DNA from 2 places in the Streptomyces sp. NPDC052225 genome. Region 2 is predicted to be linked to the other one. Evidence: riboswitches for the same ligand, from Rfam matches in the RefSeq annotation. Region 2 holds a riboswitch; the other holds the start of a gene.
The links. Region 2 has a riboswitch for glycine ahead of gcvT (glycine cleavage system aminomethyltransferase GcvT). Riboswitches for the same ligand answer to the same signal wherever they lie in the genome.
Positions count from the first base shown of each region.

Region 1: it holds a riboswitch for glycine, as region 2 does, so the genes downstream of both, gcvP (aminomethyl-transferring glycine dehydrogenase) here and gcvT (glycine cleavage system aminomethyltransferase GcvT) in region 2, are expected to answer to the same signal.

Region 1 covers NZ_JBFAVD010000010.1:7,095-18,726, forward strand. The annotation lists gene AB0L37_RS16750 (MerR family transcriptional regulator) at 1-319, shown strand, start outside; gene AB0L37_RS16755 (bifunctional nuclease family protein) at 406-879, shown strand; gene AB0L37_RS16760 (MerR family transcriptional regulator) at 1,058-1,678, shown strand; gene AB0L37_RS16765 (DNA polymerase IV) at 1,724-3,088, shown strand; gene AB0L37_RS16770 (PRC-barrel domain-containing protein) at 3,098-3,472, opposite strand; glycine riboswitch at 3,587-3,682, shown strand; gene gcvP (aminomethyl-transferring glycine dehydrogenase) at 3,869-6,754, shown strand; gene AB0L37_RS16780 (DUF5999 family protein) at 6,828-7,028, opposite strand; gene AB0L37_RS16785 (hypothetical protein) at 7,377-7,961, opposite strand; gene AB0L37_RS16790 (glutamate--cysteine ligase) at 8,483-10,003, shown strand; gene AB0L37_RS16795 (substrate-binding and VWA domain-containing protein) at 10,010-11,632, opposite strand, start outside.
Region 2 covers NZ_JBFAVD010000022.1:54,381-66,012, reverse strand. The annotation lists gene AB0L37_RS27915 (dipeptide ABC transporter ATP-binding protein) at 1-873, opposite strand, end outside; gene AB0L37_RS27910 (ABC transporter ATP-binding protein) at 924-2,018, opposite strand; gene AB0L37_RS27905 (ABC transporter permease) at 2,015-3,022, opposite strand; gene AB0L37_RS27900 (ABC transporter substrate-binding protein) at 3,095-4,870, opposite strand; gene AB0L37_RS27895 (ABC transporter permease) at 4,909-5,907, opposite strand; gene AB0L37_RS27890 (enhanced serine sensitivity protein SseB C-terminal domain-containing protein) at 6,254-7,054, opposite strand; gene AB0L37_RS27885 (enhanced serine sensitivity protein SseB) at 7,215-7,991, opposite strand; gene AB0L37_RS27880 (AAA family ATPase) at 8,152-8,787, opposite strand; glycine riboswitch at 8,919-9,030, shown strand; gene gcvT (glycine cleavage system aminomethyltransferase GcvT) at 9,170-10,285, shown strand; gene gcvH (glycine cleavage system protein GcvH) at 10,340-10,717, shown strand; gene glyA (serine hydroxymethyltransferase) at 10,726-11,632, shown strand, end outside.

The sequences.
Region 1 (11,632 bases), on a different contig from region 2:
GGCGGACCTCGACGAGTGGGAGTCGTACGGTCTCATCGCCCCGTTGCCGGACGGGGGTTACGACGCCTCGGCCGTTCTGGTCGCCGAGCTCGTCGGTGAACTGGGCGGGTTCGGGATCGAGCCGCGGCATCTGCGGGTCATGCGGGCGGCCGCGGACCGGGAGGCCGGTCTGGTCGATTCCGTGGTCGCGCCGCTCAAGGTGCACCGCAATCCGCAGACCAGAGCGCTCGCGCAGGCCCGTGCCACGGAGCTGGCGGGGCTGACCGTGAAGCTGCACGCGGCACTTGTGCAGACCGCTCTCGGGGTGCGTCTGCCCTGATGGAAAGGGCGGGCGAGTGCCGTGGGCCCGGCCCTCGGCGCATGCCCGACTACCCAAACCGGCCGGGCACGTCCTAGGGTTGCTGTGTGAACGAGCTCGACGTCGTAGGTGTCCGGGTCGAAATGCCCTCCAACCAACCGATCGTGCTCCTGCGTGAAGTGGGAGGCGACCGTTACCTCCCCATCTGGATCGGACCGGGGGAGGCGACGGCGATCGCCTTCGCTCAGCAGGGCATGGCCCCCGCGCGTCCGCTGACGCACGACCTGTTCAAGGACGTGCTGGAGGCGGTCGGTCAGGAGCTGACGGAAGTACGCATCACGGATCTGCGGGAAGGCGTCTTCTATGCGGAGCTGGTGTTCGCGAGCGGTGTCGAGGTCAGTGCCCGCCCGTCCGACGCCATAGCGCTCGCGCTGCGCACCGGGACGCCGATCTTCGGCAGTGACGGTGTCCTCGACGACGCAGGGATCGCGATCCCGGACGAGCAGGAGGACGAGGTGGAGAAGTTCCGCGAGTTCCTCGACCAGATCTCGCCCGAGGACTTCGGTACCAACAGCCAGTGACCAGGAGGCGGTCGCCGAACGGCGGCCGCCTCGGCACATTCGGCTAGCCTTTCCCCGCGGTGGGATACGGGAAACCACTCTTAGGGTGATTATCACTCGGCGTGGCGAGTGTGGCGTTCGTTGACGCACCCCCTGCGACTGCCTACCGTCGAGAGGGCAGGTCAATGAGGAGGTCGGCGTGAGAAGCAGCGGCGACGGTACGGCGACGGGCGGTCCGTACTCGTTTCACGGCAGCGCGGCCGATCACACACCGCAGCGCCCACAGGCCGTGCCTGTGGTGGCGGGGGAGAACGGCGACGCGGCTTCCGATCAGGTCGGATACCGGGGGCCGACCGCGTGCGCGGCGGCGGGCATCACCTATCGGCAGCTCGACTACTGGGCCAGAACCGGCCTCGTCGAGCCCAGCGTGCGGCCCGCGTACGGGTCGGGGACGCAGCGTCTGTACAGCTTCCGGGACGTCGTCGTCCTGAAGGTCGTCAAGCGCTTCCTGGACACCGGGGTCTCCCTCCAGAACATCCGCACGGCGGTGCAGCATCTGCGGGAGCGGGGTTTCCGGGACCTGGAGCGGATGACGCTCATGAGCGACGGCGCGACGGTCTACGAGTGCACGTCGCCGGCCGAGGTGCACGACCTGCTCCAGGGCGGGCAGGGGATCTTCGGCATCGCGGTCGGCGTGGTCTGGCGGGACGTGGACGCCGCCCTGTCGCAGCTGCACGGGGAGCGCGTGGATACCGGCGAGACCCTGGTGCGGCCCAACCCGGCGGACGAGCTCGCGAGGCGGCGCAACCGGGCCGTGTGACGCCGTACGGCCGCGTTGTCAGTGGCGTAGGGCAGCATCGGAGCTGTGAGAACCGCGCCGACGATTCTGCATCTCGACATGGATGCCTTCTACGCCTCTGCCGAGCAGGCGGCGAAGCCGAGCCTGCGCGGGAAAGCGGTCGTCGTCGGCGGGCTCGGGCCGCGCGGGGTCGTCGCCACGGCGTCGTACGAGGCACGGAAGTTCGGGGTGCACTCGGCGATGCCGATGGGGCAGGCGCGGCGGCTCGCGCCGAACGCGGCCTATCTCGTGCCGAGGTTCCGGCTGTACCGGGAGATCAGCGAGCAGGTGATGGGGCTGCTGCGGGAGCTGTCGCCGCTGGTGGAGCCGCTCAGCCTGGACGAGGCGTTCGTCGATCTGGAGGCCGGTGAGACGGCCTGGGACGAGGTGTCCGCGCATGCCGTGGGGGTGCGGCTGCGGGCGGACATCCGGCGGGTGACCGGGCTGACCGGGTCCGTGGGGCTCGCCGCCTCCAAGATGCTCGCGAAGATCGGGTCCGAGGAGGCCAAGCCGGACGGGCTCGTGCTGATACGGCCGGGCACCGAGCGGGCGCTGCTCGGGCCGAAGTCGGTGCGGATCCTGCCGGGGGTCGGGCCCGCGACCGGGGATCATCTGCGGCGGGCCGGGATCGTCACCGTGGAGGAGATCGCCGAGGCGGGCGAGGACGAGCTGGTGCGGCTGCTCGGGAAGTCGCACGGGAGCCACCTGTACGCGATGGCGCTGGCGCACGACGACCGGCCCGTCGTCGCCGAGCGGGACTCCAAGTCGGTGTCGGTCGAGGACACGTACGACGTGGACATTCACGACCGGGTGCGGGTGCGCATGGAGGTACAGAGGCTCGCCGACCGGTGCGTGGAGCGGCTGCGGGCGGCCGAGAGATCGGGGCGGACCGTGGTGCTCAAGGTGCGGCGCTACGACTTCTCGACCCTGACGCGGTCCGAGACGCTGCGAGGGCCCACGGACGATCCGGCGGTCGTGCGGGAGGCGGCCGCGCGGTTGCTGGAGGGTGTCGACACGACCGGGGGTGTGCGGCTCCTCGGGGTCGGGGTGAGCGGGCTCGCCGACTTCACGCAGGAGGATCTGTTCGCGCAGGCGGCTGCCGCCGAGCGGGCCGCAGAGGTGGTCGAGGACACCGAGGCGGTGACGGACGAAGCCGTGGAGGAGGCGGTGCCGGCCGAGCCGGTCGCCGAGCGGCGCTGGATGGCCGGGCACGATGTGCGGCATGCCGAGTTCGGGCCCGGGTGGGTGCAGGGCAGCGGGCTCGGGCGGGTCACCGTGCGGTTCGAGACGCCGTATTCGCGGGAGCCGGGGCGGGTGCGGACGTTCCGGGTGGACGATCCGGAGCTGGAGCCGGCCGAGCCGCTGCCGCTGGTGGAGACGGGGGCGGGGTGAGCGGGGGCGTCAGGTCGGTTCGTCGTCCGTGCCGGCGACGCGGCCGAAGGAGACGTCCGGGGTCCGGGGGGCCGTGATGTCCAGGCCGTAGTGGTGGTAGAGCTGGAGTTCCTGCTCGGGGGAGAGGTGGCGGCCGACGCCGAAGTCGGGGGCGTCCCTGATCAGTGAGCGTTCGAAGGGGACGCGCAGGGTGCCGTCCACGAGCTCGCTCGGCTCCAGGGGGACGAAGGCGTCCCGGCTGAAGAGGCCGGTCCGTATGGCGGCCCACTCCGGAACGCCGGTGGCGTCGTCGAGGTAGACCTCGTCGATGGTGCCGATCTTGGTTCCGTTGCGGTCGAAGGCCTTGCGGCCGATCAGATTGCGCGGATCGACATCGGTCTGCACGGTGCCTCCAGCTGATCGCAACTCGTCTGTAAGCACTACGAAAGAGCACATTCAGGAAGGCGGCCACTCGAGGCTTGCGGTCAAGTAGCCGCTGGTAGGCTGGCAGACGGCTGCTGACCCCGTGCGGGAGAGTCCTCCGACAGTCGTCGGAGGCGCCGAAGGAGCAAATCCTCCCCGGAATCTCTCAGGCCCCTGTACCGCACGGACGAGGTCACTCTGGAAAGCAGGGCGGGGTGCGCGTTTCCCGCTCTCACCGACGGTGAAAGCCGGTGTGCCCTCGTGTTGGTGCGGGGTGGGCCGGTGAAGCTCTCAGGTTGAGATGACAGAGGGGGAGGCCGTCCGGGTACCCGCGCCGTGGTGCCCCTCGCAGGTCGCAATGACCAGGAGGCCTCCGTCATGACCGCCCACCGTATTCCGCTCTCCCAGCTGGAGCAGGGAATCCCCTTCGAGCAGCGCCATATCGGTCCGGATGATGCCGCACAGGCCAAGATGCTCGCGCAGGTCGGCTACGGCTCGCTCGACGAGCTGACGGCGGCCGCCGTGCCGGACGTGATCAAGAGCGCCGAGGCACTGAAGCTTCCGGGCGCCCGCACCGAGGCCGAGGTCCTGGCCGAGCTGCGGTCCCTCGCCGATCGCAACCAGGTGCTCGGGTCGATGATCGGCCTCGGCTACTACGGCACGTTCACGCCGCCCGTCATCCTGCGCAACGTGATGGAGAACCCGGCCTGGTACACGGCCTACACGCCGTACCAGCCGGAGATCTCGCAGGGCCGCCTGGAGGCGCTGCTGAACTTCCAGACGATGGTCGCCGAGCTGACCGGCCTGCCGACCTCCGGCGCCTCGCTGCTCGACGAGGGCACGGCCGCCGCCGAGGCGATGGCCCTGTCGCGGCGCATCGGCAAGGTGAAGGACGGTGTCTACGTCGTCGACGCCGACGCCCTGCCGCAGACCATCGCCGTCATCCAGACGCGTGCCGAGCCGACCGGCGTCGAGATCGTCGTCGCCGACCTGAGCGAGGGCATTCCCGCCGAGGTCGCCGAGCGCGGCGTCGTGGGCGTGCTCGTGCAGTACCCGGGCGCCTCGGGTGCGGTGCGGGACATCAAGCCCGTGATCGAGCAGGCGCACGAGATGGGCGCCATTGTCACCGTTGCCGCTGATCTTCTCGCTCTCACGTTGCTGACCTCGCCCGGCGAGCTGGGCGCGGACATCGCCGTCGGTACGACGCAGCGGTTCGGTGTGCCGATGGGCTTCGGTGGTCCGCACGCCGGTTACATGGCCGTACGCGAGAAGTTCGCGCGGTCGCTGCCGGGCCGGCTCGTGGGTGTCTCGGTCGACGCCGACGGCAACAAGGCGTACCGCCTGGCTCTCCAGACCCGCGAGCAGCACATCCGTCGCGAGAAGGCGACCAGCAACATCTGCACCGCGCAGGTGCTGCTCGCCGTCATGGCCGGCATGTACGCGGTGTACCACGGGCCCGAGGGCCTCAAGTCCATCGCCCGGCGCACCCACCGGTACGCCAACCTGCTCGCCGCCGGTCTGACCGCGGGCGGTGTCGAGGTGGTGCACGGGGAGTACTTCGACACCCTGACCGTGCGCGTGCCCGGCAAGGCCGCCGAGGTCGTGAGCGCAGCCCGCGAGGCCGGGGTCAACCTGCACCTGGTCGACGCCGACCTGGTCTCCGTCGCCTGCGACGAGACGACCACGCGGGCCCAACTGGGCGTCGTCTGGGACGCGTTCGGTGTCCAGGCCGACATCGAGGCGCTGGACGCCGAGGTCGCCGAGGCGCTGCCCGACGGGCTGCTGCGCACGGACGCGTACCTGACCCACCCGGTCTTCCACCAGTACCGCTCCGAGACGGCGATGCTGCGCTACCTGCGCCGTCTGGCCGACCGCGACTACGCGCTCGACCGCGGCATGATCCCGCTGGGCTCCTGCACGATGAAGCTCAACGCGACGACCGAGATGGAGCCGGTCACCTGGCCCGAGTTCGGTCAGCTGCACCCGTTCGCCCCTGCCGAGCAGGCGCAGGGCTACCTCACGCTCATCAACGAGCTCGAGGAGCGGCTCGCCGAGGTCACCGGCTACGACAAGGTGTCGCTCCAGCCCAACGCCGGGTCGCAGGGCGAGCTGGCCGGTCTGCTCGCGGTGCGCGGCTACCACCGGGCCAACGGCGACGAGCAGCGGACCGTGTGTCTGATCCCGTCGTCCGCGCACGGCACCAATGCCGCGAGTGCGGTCATGGCGGGGATGAAGGTCGTCGTCGTCAAGACCGCCGACGACGGCGAGATCGACGTCGAGGACCTGCGCGCCAAGATCGAGCAGTACGCCGACCAGCTGTCGGTGCTGATGATCACGTACCCGTCGACGCACGGTGTGTTCGAGGAGCACGTCGCCGACATCTGCGCCGCCGTGCACGACGCCGGCGGTCAGGTGTACGTCGACGGTGCCAACCTCAACGCCCTGGTGGGGCTGGCGAAGCCGGGTCACTTCGGCGGCGACGTCTCGCACCTGAACCTGCACAAGACGTTCTGCATCCCGCACGGCGGTGGCGGTCCCGGCGTCGGTCCGGTCGGTGTGCGCGAGCACCTGGCGCCGTACCTGCCCAACCACCCGCTCCAGCCGGCGGCCGGTCCGGAGACGGGTGTCGGTCCGATCTCCGCGGCCCCGTGGGGTTCCGCCGGCATCCTTCCGATCTCGTGGTCGTACGTACGTCTCATGGGCGGCGAGGGGCTGAAGCGGGCGACGCAGGTCGCCGTGCTCTCCGCCAACTACATCGCCAAGCGGCTCGAGCCGCACTTCCCGGTGCTGTACACCGGGCCCGGCGGGCTCGTCGCGCACGAGTGCATCATCGATCTGCGGCCGATCAGCAAGGCGACCGGGGTCAGCGTCGACGACATCGCCAAGCGGCTCATCGACTACGGGTTCCACGCGCCGACCATGTCGTTCCCGGTGGCGGGGACGCTGATGATCGAGCCGACCGAGAGCGAGGACATCGGGGAGCTCGACCGGTTCTGCGAGGCGATGATCGCCATTCGCGGGGAGATCGAGAAGGTCGCCGCGGGTGCGTGGCCGGCGGACGACAACCCGCTGCGTAACGCTCCGCACACGGCCGGGATGCTCGGCGGTGAGTGGGAGCACGCGTACAGCCGGGAAGAGGCCGTCTTCCCGGCGGGTGTTGCCGCGTCCGACAAGTACTGGCCGCCTGTGCGCCGTATCGACCAGGCCTTTGGCGACCGGAACCTGGTGTGCTCGTGCCCGCCCATGGACGCCTACGAGGGGTGATGGCCGGGGTGGCTGCGCGACCGTCGGTTGGGTGTGGCTGGTCGCGCAGTTCCCCGCACCCCTACGGGCGCGGTTACGCCGCCGTGACCACCGGGCTGAGCGGGCGGTGTGGCGCGATGATCGTGCCGTTGGGCAGCAGCTCGCCGGTGTCCTCGAAGAGCAGGACCCCGTTGCACAGGAGGCTCCAGCCCTGCTCCGGGTGATGAGCCACGGGAAGGGCGGCCTCCCTGTCAGCGGATTCGGCTGTCGGGCACGGCGGCTGGTGCTGGCACATGGATGGGTTCTTTCGCTGCGAAGTGATGTCGGTGATGGATGCGATGGCGTCTGTGCTGCGGCTCGGTGTGGTGTTCATGGCCGCCCCCCGTTTTCAGTCGGTCCGGAACCCAGTGTTGCCCTGTGGGCGTCAATCCGCAGGGATTTCGTAGCAGCGGTCCTCACAGGATGGAGACGCATCACCCGTGCGGACGGTTCAGCCCAACTGCACTGTCCCTTCGGGTGGTTCGGGGTGGCCTGACCGGGCTAGTCCGGACGGGCAGGGCTGTGCCCCGCGACCGGACGGCGGACGGTGCGGGGCACAGGTCTGGATCGCCCGGACCGGTCCGGGCCTCTTCTCCGGTCGCGGTCAGGCCAGCAGCGTGGCCCGGGCCGGCGTCAGCCGGTGCGTGAGGACCGGCAGCAACTCGGCCACGCGGTGCGGCCGGTGGGCGGCGATGCCGGGTGGCGCCGGGGCCAGCGGGACCAGGATGTCGTCGGCCGCGGGGTGGCCGCTCGCGGCGTCGGCGGTGATGTCGCCGTGCAGCCACAAGGTGAGCATGTACAGCTCGGGCACCGACAGCAGCCGGGGCTGGTAGGGCTTGGCGAGCGACTCCGCCTGGCGCAGCGCGCGCTCGGTGGACATGACGTAGGGGCCTTCGAAGAAGTGCGAGAAGGCCCAGCCGTCCGGGGTGAGCATCGTGTCGGCCGCGGCCACCGCGCGGTCCCCGCAGCGGATCAGGAAACGCCAGCCGGTGAGGCGGGCGCGCGAGGGGCCTGTGCTCTCGGTGATGTGGTCCAACACATGGACGGGCAAAGGGAGTTCGGGGCTTGCGGGACCCTGCGCGGTGCGCAGCGACGGGGTGCGTGCCTCGCGGACGGCGGTGGGGGAACCGAGGGCCGTGAGGACCGTGCGGAGGGCAGGCGCGGGAGCCGGAGGGACATGCAGCGGCATGGTGGGTCGCCTCTCTCATTCGACAGGCACGTGGTACGAGGGCGGTGCGGGACGAGCGGACGGCGCTGTCAGCTGCGCGAAGCACATGGGGTACGCGGGCCAGAGGGGGCGGGGGGCCTCGGCCGCGGGCGCCAACTCTCTGTCTCGTCCGCGGAGTTTATACGACGCCTGTTCACAGGGTGTTTCGTCTAGCAGCTTCCCACGTATCGGCAAGGTGCTATTCGGACGCGGTTCGCGTGACGGTATGTGGGTATTCTGCGGATTTCCTGTGGGCGGCGCGTCCGTGACCTCGTCTTTTTTCGATCGAGCGGTCGGCCGATACTTGTCGGCGTTTTTCACCAGGTGTGTATGCCGTGAATCTGCGGGCTGCCGCATGCCTAAGGAATGTGCCGCCGGGTAACTGCCTTGAGCGTACTGCTCCGTCGGCCCGCGCGGGGCGTTATCGATCACATTGCCTGGGCATCATCCACCGTGACATGCGGCCGGATCGGCGGGCTGCCCGTGCGAGGAGGGACGCTTCCATGGGGGAGAAGGTCGTTGCGGGCGCGTGGGACCTGGCCGACCGGCGGCGCTACCGGGAGAAGCTGAAGGAGTGTCTGACGGGGTTGGAGCGCCTGTTGCACGAGAAGCGCTTCGACCGGCCCAAGAATCTCATGGGTCTGGAGATCGAGCTGAATCTCGCCGGGCCCGACGGGATGCCGAGAATGATGAATGCCGAAGTTCTCGAGCGCATCGCGAGCCGGGATTTCCAGACGGAACTCGCGATGTTCAATCTCGAAGTGAACATTGCCCCGCACCGGCTCGGCGGCCGTGTTCTCGACCAGCTCGCCGAGGAGCTGCGCACCGGGCTCGGTTATGCGCACCGGAAGGCCAATGAGGTCGATGCGGGAATCGTGATGATCGGCATTCTGCCGACGCTCGGCAAGGACGATCTCGTCTCCGCGAACCTGTCGGCCGTCGACCGGTACACGCTGCTCAACGATCAGATCGTCGCCGCGCGCGGTGAGGACTTCCTGCTCGACATCGACGGGGTGGAGCGGCTGACCTGCACGTCCTCGTCGATCGCGCCCGAAGCGGCGTGCACGTCCGTGCAGTTGCATCTTCAGGTGACACCCGGCCGGTTCGCCGACGTGTGGAACGCGGCGCAGGCGGTGGCCGCGGTGCAGATAGCGCTGGGTGCCAACGCGCCGTTCCTGTTCGGGCACGAGCTGTGGCGCGAGTCGCGGCCGCCGCTGTTCCAGCAGTCCACGGACACCCGGCCGCCCGAGTTGCAGGTGCAGGGCGTGCGGCCGCGGACCTGGTTCGGGGAGCGCTGGATCGAGTCGGCGTACGACCTCTTCGAGGAGAATCTGCGGTACTTCCCGCCGCTGCTGCCGATCCTCGACGAGGAGCGGCCGCTCGACGTGCTCGACGCGGGCGGCATCCCCAGCCTCGCCGAACTCGTGCTGCACAACGGCACCGTGTACCGCTGGAACCGGCCCGTCTACGGCATCGCCGACGGCGTCCCGCACCTGCGCGTGGAGAACCGTGTGCTGCCCGCAGGCCCCACCGTCACCGACGTCATCGCCAATGTCGCCTTCTACTACGGACTCGTACGGGCGCTCGCGGAGGACGCGCGGCCCGTGTGGTCGCGGCTGTCGTTCGACGCGGCCGCCCGCAACTTCGACGCCGCCTGCCGGTACGGGATCGACGCGCGCCTGGAGTGGCCGCGGCGCGGCCGGTTCGGCGGGACCGAACAGGTGCAGGCCGTCGCCCTCGTACGGGACGAGTTGCTGCCGCTCGCGGCGGCGGGCCTGGACGCCTGGGGCGTCGAACCCGCCGACCGCGATCTGTACCTGGGGGTCATCGAGGAGCGGTGCCGACTGCGCACCAACGGCGCGGCATGGCAGTCGGCGACGTTCCACCGCGCCCTGGACAGCGGCCTGGCGCGTGACGCGGCGCTCGCGGCGACCACCCGCAGGTACTGCGAGCTGATGCACGTCGGCGAGCCCGTGCACACCTGGCCGGTGGGGCTGCCGGAACCCGCGGTACCGCTGGGCTGAGCCGGATCAGCTGGTCTTGGCGCCGGCCTCGATGATCGCCTTGAGGATCACCTTCTGGATGTCGGCGGGGTCGCTGACCTGGTGGCCCGAGCCGCCGGTGGCCTCGGCGATCTGCTCGATCTCGTCCTTGTCGGTGTCGGGGCCGACGGCGATCGCGATGAGCGGCACCGGGTGCTCCGTGTCGGAGAGGTCCTCGAGCTGGGAGATGAGGCTGGAGCGGGAGATCGATCCGGGGTCTTCGTTGACACCGTCGGTGACGACCACGACCGCGTTGAACTTGCCGTCCTTGTACGACGCCGTGGCCTCCTTGTAGGCGGCGAGGGTCGTGTCGTACAGGCCCGTCGCACCGCCCGGCACCGGCTGGAGTCCGGTGAACGCGGCGGAGAGGCGGTCGCGCACGGTGCCGGAGCCCTTGCGGTCGCCGAGGCGCTGGGTCGGCACGAGCTTCTTGTAGTCGCGCTCGCCGTCGAGGTGCGTCGAGAACTCCCACAGGCCGATCTCGTCCTCGGGGGTGAACGTCGACAGGGCCGCCAGCATCGAGGCCTTGGTGACGTCCATCCGGGACTCACCGCTCGGCACCGGGTTCGACATGGAGGCCGAGGCGTCGACGACGGTGGTGATCCGGGCGCTCTGCACCGTGATCGTCCACATGCCGAGGGTCTCCTCGACCTGTTCGTCGGTGGCCGGCTCGGACGTGGGTTCCGCGTACGGCTGCGGGGTGCGGCCGCCCGCCTGCGCGGCGACCGCCTCGGGGGAGGCGCCGCCGTCGGTGCGGAAGCCGTGCTTCTCCAGGATCGAGCGGCCCTCGGGTGCGGAGAGCAGCGTCATGAAGCGGACGGCCGCGCGACTCTCGTCGGTGGTCAGGCCGGACTCGTCGACCAGGGTGAAGGGGTAGTCGAGGGCGGGGGAGCCGTCCTTGGGGTAGAAGAGGTCGAGCGCGCCCGCGTCGCCGACGTCGGCGTTGTGCGTGAACGCTGCTTGTTCGGAGAGGATCAGCGCCTCGTTGCGCCGGGGGTTGCCCTCCTCGGTGCCCGACGTGTCGCGGGCCACCGTGTCCATCAACTGGCTGTCGCTGTCGGACATCCGCTGCGACAGGACCTTCGCGAGGGCGGCGGCCTGGGTGCCGTCCTTGTCGCCCGACTTCTGCGCGGCCGAGGCCAGTTTGGTGAGGGCGAGCAGACCGGTGGCGCTGCGGGCCGGATCGGCGGCGCCCAGGCGCAGTTGGTCCGCCTGGAGCGCCGCGCCGGTCAACTGCGTCCAGCCGTACGTCTTGTCGGGCCAGCCGAAGGACTTGGCGGCCGACGGGACCATGCCGACGCCGATCGGTGACGAGGCGACGTTCCCGGCCGCCGTGACCTCGGCGGCCTTGGCGTTCTGGCCGACCCGCTGGAGCCACACGCTGGAATCCGGCACCCACGCCTGGAAGCCGGGGTCGCCCTCGGTCGTGCGCAGGGTGTCGGCGACCTTGTACGCGTCGCGCGCGGTGACGGTCACGTCGAGGCAGTTGCCGTCCGAGGTGATCTGGTCGCGGCGGGCCTGGGCGGCGGCGTCGCGCAGCGCGGGCGCGATGTCGGGCGAGGCGACGACGTCGAGCTCGACCTCGTCCTCGCAGGTTCCGCCGAGGTCGAG
Region 2 (11,632 bases):
CGAGGGGACGTCGCCGCGCAGCAGGATGCGCTCGCTCTTGGCGCCGCGCCGCTTGGGGTCCGGGACCGGGACGGCGGAGAGCAGCGCCTTCGTGTACGGGTGCATCGGCGTCGCGTACAGGTCGTCGCGGTCGGCGATCTCCACGATCTTGCCGAGGTACATCACCGCGATCCGGTCCGAGACGTGCCGGATGACCGAGAGGTCGTGCGCGATGATCACGTACGTGAGACCGAGCTCGGACTGGAGGTCGTCGAGGAGGTTGACGACCTGCGCCTGGATGGAGACGTCGAGCGCGGAGACCGGCTCGTCCGCGACCACGAGCTTCGGCTTGAGCGCCAACGCCCGGGCGATACCGATGCGTTGACGCTGGCCGCCGGAGAACTCGTGCGGGTAGCGGTTGAAGTGCTCCGGGTTCAGGCCGACCAGCTCCAGGAGGCGCTGGACCTCCTTCTTCACGCCGCCCTCGGGCGTCTCGCCCTGGAGCCGGAACGGCGCCGAGACGATCGAGCCGATGGTGTGGCGCGGGTTCAGCGAGCCGTACGGGTCCTGGAAGATCATCTGAATGTCCCGGCGCAGCGGGCGCATGCCGCCGGCCTTCAGATGCGTGATGTCCTGGCCCTCGAACTCGATCGAGCCGCCGGTCGGTTCCTGCAGCCGCGTGATGACCCGGCCCATCGTCGACTTGCCGCAGCCGGACTCGCCGACGACGCCGAGCGTCTCGCCGCGCCGCACCTGGAAGTCGATGCCGTCGACGGCCTTCACCGCGGCGACCGTCCGCTGGAGCACACCCTTCTTGATCGGGAAGTGCTTGACCAGGCCCTTGACGTCGAGCAGCACCTCCCGCTCCTCGGGCGAGGCCGCCTGCGCGGGGATGTCGGCCGGCTTCTGAGCCGTCTTCTTCTCGTCCACAGACTCGGTGTCACTCACAGCTTCGGCGCAATCTCTTCGGTCCAGATCCGCGTACGGTCCTCGGGCGAGAGGTGGCAGGCGGAGAAGTGCCCGCCCTCCGCGAGGCGCAGTTCGGGGCGCTCGGTGCGGGTGATCCCGCCCTTGGGGACGTCCGCGTACGGGCAGCGCGGGTGGAAGGCGCAGCCGGACGGGACGTTGATCAGGCTCGGCGGCTGCCCCTTGACCGGCACGAGGCGGTCCGTCTGCTCCCGGTCGATGCGCGGCATCGAGCCCAACAGGCCCCAGGTGTACGGGTGTTGCGGGGCCTCGAAGACCTCGTGGACGGGACCGCGCTCGACGCAGCGGCCGCCGTACATGACGAGCACCTGGTCGGCGATCTCGGCCACCACACCGAGGTCGTGGGTGATGAGGACGACCGCCGACTCGAACTCCTGCTGGAGGTCCCGGATCAGGTCCAGGATCTGCGCCTGCACGGTGACGTCGAGCGCCGTGGTCGGCTCGTCGGCGATGAGCAGCTGCGGGTTGTTGGCGAGCGACATCGCGATCATGGCGCGCTGGCGCATACCGCCCGAGAACTCGTGCGGGTAGCTGTCGACCCGCTTGGCGGGCTCGGGGATGCCGACGCGGTCCAGGAGTTCGACGGCGCGCTTGCGCGCCACCTTCTTGCTGACGTCGTTGTGGATGCGGTACGCCTCCACGATCTGGTTGCCGATCGTGAAGTACGGGTGCATCGCGGACAGCGGGTCCTGGAAGATCATCGCCATGTCGCGGCCGCGCAGCCGGCGCACCTCGTCGGGAGCGGCGGAGATCAGCTCCTTGCCGTCGAGCCAGATCTCGCCCGACATCCGCACGTTCTTGCCGCGGGCGCCGAGCCGGTGCAGGCCCATGATCGCCAGTGACGTCACGGACTTGCCGGATCCCGACTCGCCGACGATGGAGAGCGTCTCGCCCTTCTCCAGGGAGAAGCTCAGCCCGTCGACGGACTTCACGAGGCCGTCGTCGGTCGGGAAGTGCACCTTGAGATCGCGCACCTCGAGGAACGAGGTGGGCGCGGGGGTGCTGCTGACGGGCTCGCCGACGGCCGCGCCGGTCTTGGACAGTTCGGTCACGAGAGCCTCACCCGCGGGTCGGCGGCGGCGTAGAGAAGGTCCACCAGAAGGTTGCACAGGACGACGAAGAACGCGGCGAGCAGGGTCACGCCGAGCACCTTCGGCAGGTCGTTGTCGGTGATGCCCTGCACCGCGTACTCGCCGATGCCGTGCAGCGAGAAGACCTTCTCGGTGATCACGGCGCCGCCGAGCAGCAGTCCGAGGTCCATACCGAAGACCGTGATGATGGGGGTCAGCGCGGCCCGCAGGCCGTGCCGTCCGACCACGGTGCGCTCGGGCAGGCCCTTGGCGCGCGCGGTGCGGATGAAGTCCTCGTTCATCGTCTCCAGCATCCCCGAGCGGGTGAGCCGGGCGTAGATGGCGGAGTAGAGCAGCGCGAGCGAACACCACGCCGGGATCAGCGTGTTGGCCCACTGCGCGGGGTTCTCGGTGAACGGGACGTAGGTGCGGCCGAAGATCGGCCACTGGTAGGTGAAGAGCAGCAGCGCCAGCTGACCGGTGAAGAACATGGGCAGCGAGACACCCGCGAGGGCGACGCCCATGAACGAGCGGTCGAAGACGGATCCGGGCTTGAGCGCCGAGATCACGCCGACCGTCACGCCGGAGAGCAGCCAGATCACCGCGGCGCCCAGGGCGAGCGACCCGGTGATGGGCAGCCGCTCGGACAGCTCGGGCCACACGGCCACGTGGTTCTTGAACGAGTAGCCGAAGCACGGCGCGTCGCAGTGCAGCGTGGTGGGGCCGAACTGGTACGAGGCCCCGGAGACGATCCCCTTGATGAAGTGCCAGTACTGGAGGTAGACCGGCTGGTCGAGTCCCAGGTTGTGCTTGACCGCCGCGACGTCCGCGGCCGAGGGGCTCTTGCCGATGTACTGCTGCGCGAGCTGGTCGGCGGTCTGGCCGGCGAGCCGTGGCAGCAGGAAGAAGATTGCAAAGGTTACCGCCGTGACGACCAGCAGCAGGATCACTGCCGCGATCAGTCGGCGGACGATGTACGAGATCACGGGGACCGGCGCCGGTGCCCGCGGGCCGTCAAGCCCGCGGGCACCAATGCCTTCACCTGCCTTCCGGGTCCGCTACTTCTTCGTGGTGCCGATGTTGAGGTAGTCGTACTGACCGCTGAAGGCGGCCGTGGACACCAGGTTGGTGGCGTACGGCGACCGGTACAGGAGCACCTTGAAGTAGGTCAGCGGAACGAGGGCCGCCTGCTCCATGACCCGCTTGTCGATCTGCGCGTAGAGCTTGTTGCGCGTGGCCTCGTCGGGAGAGGCGATGGCCTCGTCCAGCCACTTGTCGACCTGCTTGTCCTCGAGCTCGGAGAGCGCGGTGTTGCCGGACTGGCCGATCGCCTTGCTGTTCACGATCTGCTGGAGGAAGCCGTAGCCGGAAGGCCAGTCGGCACCCCACTGCATCATCATGATGCCGACGTTGTTCTTCTGGTTGAACTTCGGGACACCGGCGTAGTCGGTGAAGTACTTGCCCGACGGGTACTGCTTCAGGCTGGCGTCGATGCCGACCTTCTTCAGCGACGCGATGATCGCGGTCGCGGCGTCGACCTCTTCCTGACGGTCGCTGCGCGCGGTGATCGTGGTCTTGATCGACTTCTCGCCGCAGGCCTTCAGGGCGTCCTTCGCCTTGGCGACGTCACCCTTGTTGCCGGAGGTGGCGTACGTGTCGGCCTTCTCGTAGCCGGTGATGTCCGGCGGCAGGACCGTGCTGGCGATGTCACCGCGGATGTCGCCACCCTCGACGGTCTGCACCGAGACCTTGTCCACCGCGTACTCGACGGCCTTGCGGCACTCGACGTTGGTGAACGGCTTCAGCTTGGTGTTGATCGCCGCGTAGACGAGACGGCCACCGTAGGTGTTGTCGGTGTTCGCCTTCTTCTTCGGGTCACCGACGAGCTGCGCCTGGGTCTGCGCCTCGACGCCCTTGCCCTGGAGGTCGATCAGGGTGTCGCCGGACTGGAGGTCCTTGTCGATCGTCGACTGGTTGACCTTCAGGTTGACGACGATCCGGTCCGGGTACTGCTTGCGCAGCGGGTCCGTCTTCGGGTCGAAGTTCTTGTTGCGGACCAGGACGGCCTGCTTGCCCTCCTGGTAGCTCTTGAACTGGTACGAGCCCGAGGAGACGATGTGCTTGACGTAGTCGATGCCGTCGTCCTTGGCCTTCGGCACCGGCGCGGTCTGCGGCGTGGCGACCAGGTAGTCGAACTCCTGGAAGGCGCGGTTGAGGTGGAAGACGATCGTGCTGTCGTCCGGCGTCTCGATCGACGCGAGGCCCTTGTCGCTCTTGTCCTTGTACGGGCCCTTGTACTTCTCGCCGCCCTTCAGGAACTGCTGGAAGTAGTTCGGGCCGAGCGAGAGCACGTCACGCGCGAAGTTGGAGCGCTCGACGGCGTACTTCACGTCCTTGGACGTGATCTTCGAGCCGTCCTGGTACTCCAGGCCCGAACGCAGCTTGTACGTCCAGGTCTTGCCGCCGTCCGAGGACTTGCCGGGCTCCGCCGCGAGGTCGGGGACCAGCTTGTTGCCCTCCTCGCCCGGGGCGGGGTTGAACGTCATCAGCGGGCGCGCGTAGAGCCGGCTGAAGTTGTACATGTACGCGTAGTACGTGTTGCCCGGGTCGAACGAGTCGGGGACGTCCGACATCGCGTAGGTGACCGTGCCGCCCTTCTTGGTCGACGCGTTGACGACCTTCTTGGTGGCGGCGTCCGCACCCGCGGACTTGGTGTTGCTGTCGTCGTTGCCGTCGTCGGCCTTGCTGCAGCCGGCAAGCAGCAGGCTGACGCTGCCTATGGCCGCTACCGCGGCGAGTGATGACCTTCGCATGATGGTCGAATTCCCCTCCATTGTCGGAAACTTGTGGAGCCCTCGGAGCACGGGCTGCGTCAACGGCTGCGCGGGTCGAGAGCGTCGCGCAGACCGTCACCGAGCAGGTTGAACGCCAGTACGGTGACGAAGATGGCGAGGCCCGGGACGATCATGTACTGCGGGTCGACCTGGAAGAAGTTGACGGCCTGGCTGAGCATTCCGCCCCACGACGCCTGCGGCGGCTGGATGCCGACGCCGAGGAAGCTGAGCGACGCCTCGAAGATGATGTTCGTCGGGATGAGCAGCGTCGAGTAGACGATGATCGGCCCGACCAGATTGGGCAGCAGCTCGCGGAACAGGATGTACGGGCCGCGCGCGCCCATGCCGCGGGCGGCGTCGACGAACTCCCGCTCGCGCAGCGCCAGCGTCTGGCCGCGCACGATCCGGCCCAGGTACGGCCAGTTGAAGAAGCCGATGACGAAGATCAGTACGCAGATGTGCAGCGGCAGTCCGTCGAGACCGAAGGCGCCGCCCTGGAGCGTCGCGGAGATCGAGATCGCGAACAGCAGCAGCGGGAACGCCAGGAAGGTGTCCATCAGGCGGCTGATCACGGTGTCGACGCGGCCGCCGTAGAACCCGGCGACGACGCCCAGGATGGCACCGATCACGTTCGACAGGATGGTGGCGCCGAAGGCGACGACGAGCGAGACCCAGGAGCCCTCCAGGATGCGGGCGAGGATGTCGCGGCCGAACTTCGGCTCCACGCCCAGCGGGTGGTCGACACTCATGCCGCCCCAACCGCCCTTGGGGAGCGACGTGTTGGGGTCGATGAGGTCCTGGTGGAACTCGTTCGGGTCCAGGCCCAGGAGGTGCTGGAGCGGCCGGGCGAGGACGGCGATGAGCACGAGCAGGATGACGACGATGCCGCCGACGACCGCGACCTTGTCCCGCTTGAACCGGTTCCAGGCGATCCGGCCGAGCGACCGGCCCTCGATCCGCGCGTCCCCCGCCCCAGCCAGCACGGCCTCAGGCTGTGCGTCGGCCGCTGCTGGGGTGGTCTCGATCGGTGCGGTCACGAGCGACTGCCCCTTCCCGGCCGGGGGTGACCGGCCCGCACTTGCCGCGGTGGCGGCCTCGTACTCGAACTAAGGACCCGAACGGTCCTGCATGCGGGGAGTCTTCATCGCGGCTGCGATCAGTCGCCAGATCCCTCGGCGAAAGGATGCCTAACCGTGATGCGGTCTGGGGGAATCCGTTATCCGGACGGCCGTGAACGGCGGGCGGACGGTGGGCAGTTGGGATGTTACCGGCCGCAGAGCGGACATTGCGGTGCAGAGGACCGCTTCTCTCCCCCAACCGTGCCGTTCCCGAAATCGTCCCTCGGAGCGGGGAGTTGAGCCGGTATGGGGGTGGTTACTTGTGTCAGTACGAGGCGCCGTACGGCGGCGGGTAGCCGTAGCCGCCGCCCGCCGGGGCCGCCGGCGCCGCGTGCGCCTCACGGTCGTAGAACGGGCGGGCCTGCGCGCGCAGCCACATCGCGACCGGGTCGTACTCGTCCGACATCGCGACGGTCGAGACCGGCAGGCCGTCCGGCACCGCGGGCACGGACTGCTGCATCATCGCCCGCACCGAGTCGACGGAGGCGGGGGACGTGTCGTACACGTCGAGGCCGATCGCCAGGTACGGGGCGCCGAGCGCGGGCTGCACCCAGGCGCGGCGCAGCGAGCGGATCGCGGTGGTGCGGTGCGCGTTCTGCGCCAACACCGCGTAGAACTGGGGGATTTCGATCGTCGGCTCGGACAGCCGCAGCGGGCCCGCGGGCTGCCGGTCGAGGCCGCCCGCGATGCGCCGCAGGTCGAGCCAGGGGATGCCGACGCCGCCGCCGGGGGCGTGCGGGTTGAGCCAGAGGCCGTAGTGGTCGGGGTAGAGGGTGCGGGCCGCGTCGACGCCGCTGACCACCTCGTACGCGCGCGACCAGCCGGAGGCGGAGAGCTCCTGGGCGGAGGTGACGCAGGGGGCGTACGAGAACCCATCCACGTCCATGTTCCCGTACTGGGCGTCGGGCGATCCGGCCTGGCCGTGCCAGAGCAGCATCCAGACCTGCCCGGACGTCGGGTCGGCAAGGGCCTGGAGGAGCGCCTCGTAGGCGTCGTAGCGCCCGGGGGTCACCTGGCGCAGCATGTGCTCGACCTGTCCGGCCGCGGCCGTGCCCGACGCACTCACCCGTAACCGCCCCTTCGTGAACGTCTGTCCCAGCGTGACCGGAGGGCGGTGCGCCGTCCGGTCAGAGCCTGTGTCATCACCACACGGCGGTGATGGCACAGGCTCTTAGGTCATGAAACCAGCTTAAGCGGCGTTCCTGACACCGACTTGACGGACGGCGTCACGCTTCCCGTACGTAGAAGGGGCGCACGTGTGTGCGCATCCAGTCGGCGACCGGGTCCTGCGTGACGTCGAGGAAGACGAGGTTGACCGGCCAGGCGACGGGCGCGCGGCCCAGTGCGCGGCCGAGCGCGTCCAGCGGCAGGTCGCGGGCACCGCCCTCCCACTGCGCGAGTTCCACGCCGACGAACAGGGAGGGGTCTCCGTCCTCGACGACGGCGAGGCAGCGCCGGGCGCTGAGCACGACGCCGGTCGCGGCGAACTCCTCGCGCACGGCCGCCAGGAAGTCGACCGGGTCGTCCTGCCAGTCCGGCTCGGAGAGCACGACCCGGCCGCCGGTGGCCGCGCCGTCCAGCGGGGTGCGGCCGCTGCGGGCCAGTTCGGCCACGGCGGGCGGGGGCAGCGGGACGCCGACGGTGCCGTCCGGGTTCACGGCGATGCCGACCTGCGCGGGCAGGCCGCGCGCGAACTCGACGGCCGGTGCGACGGTGCAGGCCATCCGGCCGCCGGTGACCTGCATGAACTGCTGCTCGGAGCTGAAGACGGGGACGTACGCCTGGCCCTCGATCTCCACGGTCGGCAGATCGAGGTCGCGGCTCGCGGCGCTGCCGCCCCTGGGCAGCGGGATCCAGAGGGGACTGCGGCCGAGCACCTCGACGATGCGGCCGCCGGCCTCGGGGCGGCCGAGCGCCGCGGCGAGGACCTCCTCCAGCTCGTTCGCCGGCCAGCCCTGCGACGGGTGGCCGTACGCGCCCTCGTGACTCCCTGGCATGTCCATAGCTGCCTTCAACCCCTGCTCTGCACCCTGACGCGGCCGCTCCCGCGCGACGCCGACGATAACGCGTACGCCCGAACGGACACCCTCCGCGTCCTTCCGGTTCCGGAGCGTGTCCGACGCTGCGGCCACGGACCTGCCGAAGCCGCCGGAGGCGCGCCCCTCAGCTCTGCCTGAACGTGATCCCGTTGAGCGCGTCCGTCGCCTCGCGGTCGAGCAGCACCGCCGACTCGATCCCGGCCGGCAGATCACCCCGCTCGGTCGACGTGACCAGCGCGCCGACCGCCCTGCGGTGCCGCGCGAACGCGTACCGGGACACCCCGCGCCCGCGGTCCCGCTGGCCTTCCAGGGCCGTGTCCGGCGGCACGTCCAGGAGCATCAGGTGGACCGAGGCGCCGCGCCGCGCCGCCGTCCGCGTCACCCAGCGCCGCACCCACGCCTGGGTGCCGCAGTCGTGCACGACGACGCTGGCGCCCGAGCGCATGGCCCGCCGCAGGCCCACGTAGTGCGCGATGCGGACGAGCGGCCGGTACAGCGCGTACGGCACGCCCGGCAGCCTCGCCGCCCAGCGCTCGCGGGTGTCCTGCGAGTCGATGCGCACGACCTCGACGGCCCGGCGCATCAGCGTCGACTTGCCGCTGCCGGGCAGCCCGGAGATGACGACGAGGTCACCCGCGGCGAAGCCGAGTCTGCGCGGGGTGCGGCCGCCGCGGCCGCGCAGGTCCCGCACCGAGCGCTGGCGCGGGATCCGCACCCCCGGCAGCGCCGCCCCGTAAGCCCCTGCCACTGCCTTCTGCACCGTGATCGTCCTCCCCGTTCCGGTCACGCCACTCTTGCCCGCCAAGTGTAAAGAGAAGGTAATGCCCTGCGAGGGGTTTCCCCGTTCCGCGGGCATGCAATGATGTGCGCGCAAACTGCATACCGGCCGCTTGAATCCGCGCGGGAGAGTTCCGGCGCTCGTCGACCACGGTGACGAGTGCCCGGACGCCGAAGGAGCAAGTTCCTCCCTTGAATCTCTCAGGCCCCGTACCGCGCGGGCGAGGCAGATCTGAAAAGCGGGCCGCCCCTTGACGTACGGCGGCCCCACCCAAGGTGCAAGCCCCTCGGGGCGAACCTCTCAGGTTCCGATGACAGATGGGGAGGACTACCTCGCCATCTGCCATGCCCCGGGAGCACCAGCCATGACCCGTACGACCTCTCTCGACGCCCTGCATCGCTCGCTCGGCGCGACGATGACCGACTTCGCCGGCTGGGACATGCCCCTGCGCTACGGCAGCGAGCGTGACGAGCACAACGCCGTACGCACGAAGGCGGGCCTGTTCGACCTGTCCCACATGGGCGAGATCACCGTCAGCGGTCCGGCCGCCGTCGACCTTCTCAACCACGCTCTGGTGGGCAACATCGGTTCCGTCGGCGTCGGCCGCGCCCGCTACACGATGATCTGCCGCGAGGACGGCGGCATCCTGGACGACCTGATCGTCTACCGGCTCGAAGAGACGACGTACATGGTCGTCGCCAACGCGGGCAACGCCCAGGTCGTCCTCGACGCCCTCACCGAGCGCGCCGCCGGCTTCGACGCCGAGGTCCGCGACGACCGGGACGCGTACGCGCTGATCGCCGTGCAGGGCCCGCACTCCCCCGCCATCGTGAAGTCCGTCACGGACGCCGACCTGGACGGCCTGAAGTACTACGCGGGGCTGCCCGGCACCGTCGCGGGCGTCGAGGCACTCATCGCGCGCACCGGGTACACCGGCGAGGACGGCTTCGAGCTGTTCGTCTCCCCCGCCGACGCCGAGAAGCTGTGGCAGGCGCTGACCGAGGCGGGCGCCGAGTACGGCCTGATCCCGTGCGGCCTCTCCTGCCGCGACACGCTGCGCCTGGAGGCGGGCATGCCGCTGTACGGGCACGAGCTGACCACCGAGCTGACGCCGTTCGACGCCGGGCTCGGCCGGGTCGTCAAGTTCGACAAGACGTCGCACGGGGACGACTTCGTCGGGCACGACGCCCTGGTGGCCGCCGCCGAGCGCGCCGAGACGAACCCGCCGCGCAAGCTCGTCGGCCTGATCGCCGAGGGCCGCCGCGTGCCGCGCGCCGGGATGTCCGTCGTCGCCGACGGCACGGTGATCGGCGAGGTCACCTCCGGCGCCCCGTCCCCGACCCTGGGCAAGCCGATCGCCATGGCGTACGTGGACGCCGCGCACGCCGAGCCGGGCACGCGGGGCGTGGGCGTGGACATCCGCGGTACGCACGAGCCGTACGAGGTCGTGGCCCTGCCGTTCTACAAGCGCCAGAAGTAGCTCGCGCTCCCCCTCTGTCACCAGCACCTTCCCGCGTACAGGAGAATTCGCATCATGAGCAACCCCCAGCAGCTGCGTTACAGCAAGGAGCACGAGTGGCTGTCGGCCGTCGAGGACGGCGTCGCCACGGTCGGCATCACGGAGCACGCGGCCAACGCGCTCGGTGACATCGTGTTCGTCCAGCTTCCCGAGGTCGGCGACACCCTCACCGCGGGCGAGACCTGCGGCGAGCTGGAGTCCACCAAGTCGGTCTCCGACCTGTACTCCCCCGTCAACGGCGAGGTCGTCGAGGCCAACCAGGACGTCGTGGACGACCCGGCCCTGGTCAACTCGGCCCCGTTCGAGGGCGGCTGGCTGTTCAAGGTCCGCCTGGCCGACGAGCCGAAGGACCTGCTCACCGCCGACGAGTACACCGAGTTCTCCGGGAGCTGAACCGCACCATGAGCGACAAGTCCGTTCTGAACGAGTCCCTGCACGCGCTCGACCCGGAGGTCGCCGCCGCGGTCGACGCCGAGCTCAAGCGCCAGCAGTCGACCCTGGAGATGATCGCGTCGGAGAACTTCGCTCCGGTCGCCGTCATGGAGGCCCAGGGCTCGGTTCTCACCAACAAGTACGCGGAGGGCTACCCCGGCCGCCGCTACTACGGCGGCTGCGAGCACGTCGACGTCACCGAGCAGATCGCGATCGACCGTGTGAAGGAGCTGTTCGGCGCCGAGTACGCCAACGTGCAGCCGCACTCGGGCGCCTCCGCGAACCAGGCCGCCCTGTTCGCGCTCGCCAAGCCCGGCGACACGATCCTCGGCCTCGACCTGGCGCACGGCGGTCACCTCACGCACGGCATGCGCCTGAACTTCTCGGGCAAGCAGTTCGAGGTCGTCCCGTACCACGTGGACGACAACGGGCTGGTCGACATGGCCGAGGTCGAGCGCCTCGCCAAGGAGCACCGCCCGAAGGTGATCATCGCCGGGTGGAGCGCCTACCCGCGCCAGCTGGACTTCGCCGAGTTCCGTCGCATCGCCGACGAGGTCGAGGCGTACCTGTGGGTTGACATGGCGCACTTCGCCGGTCTCGTCGCCGCGGGCCTGCACCCCAACCCGGTGCCGTACGCCGACGTCGTCACGTCCACGACGCACAAGACGCTCGGCGGTCCGCGCGGCGGCATCATCCTCGCCAAGAAGGACTTCGCGAAGAAGCTGAACTCGTCCGTCTTCCCGGGCTTCCAGGGCGGTCCCCTGGAGCACGTGATCGCGGCGAAGGCGGTCTCCTTCAAGGTCGCCGCGAGCGAGGGCTTCAAGGAGCGACAGGAGCGCACGGTCGAGGGCGCCCGGATCCTCGCCGCGCGTCTGA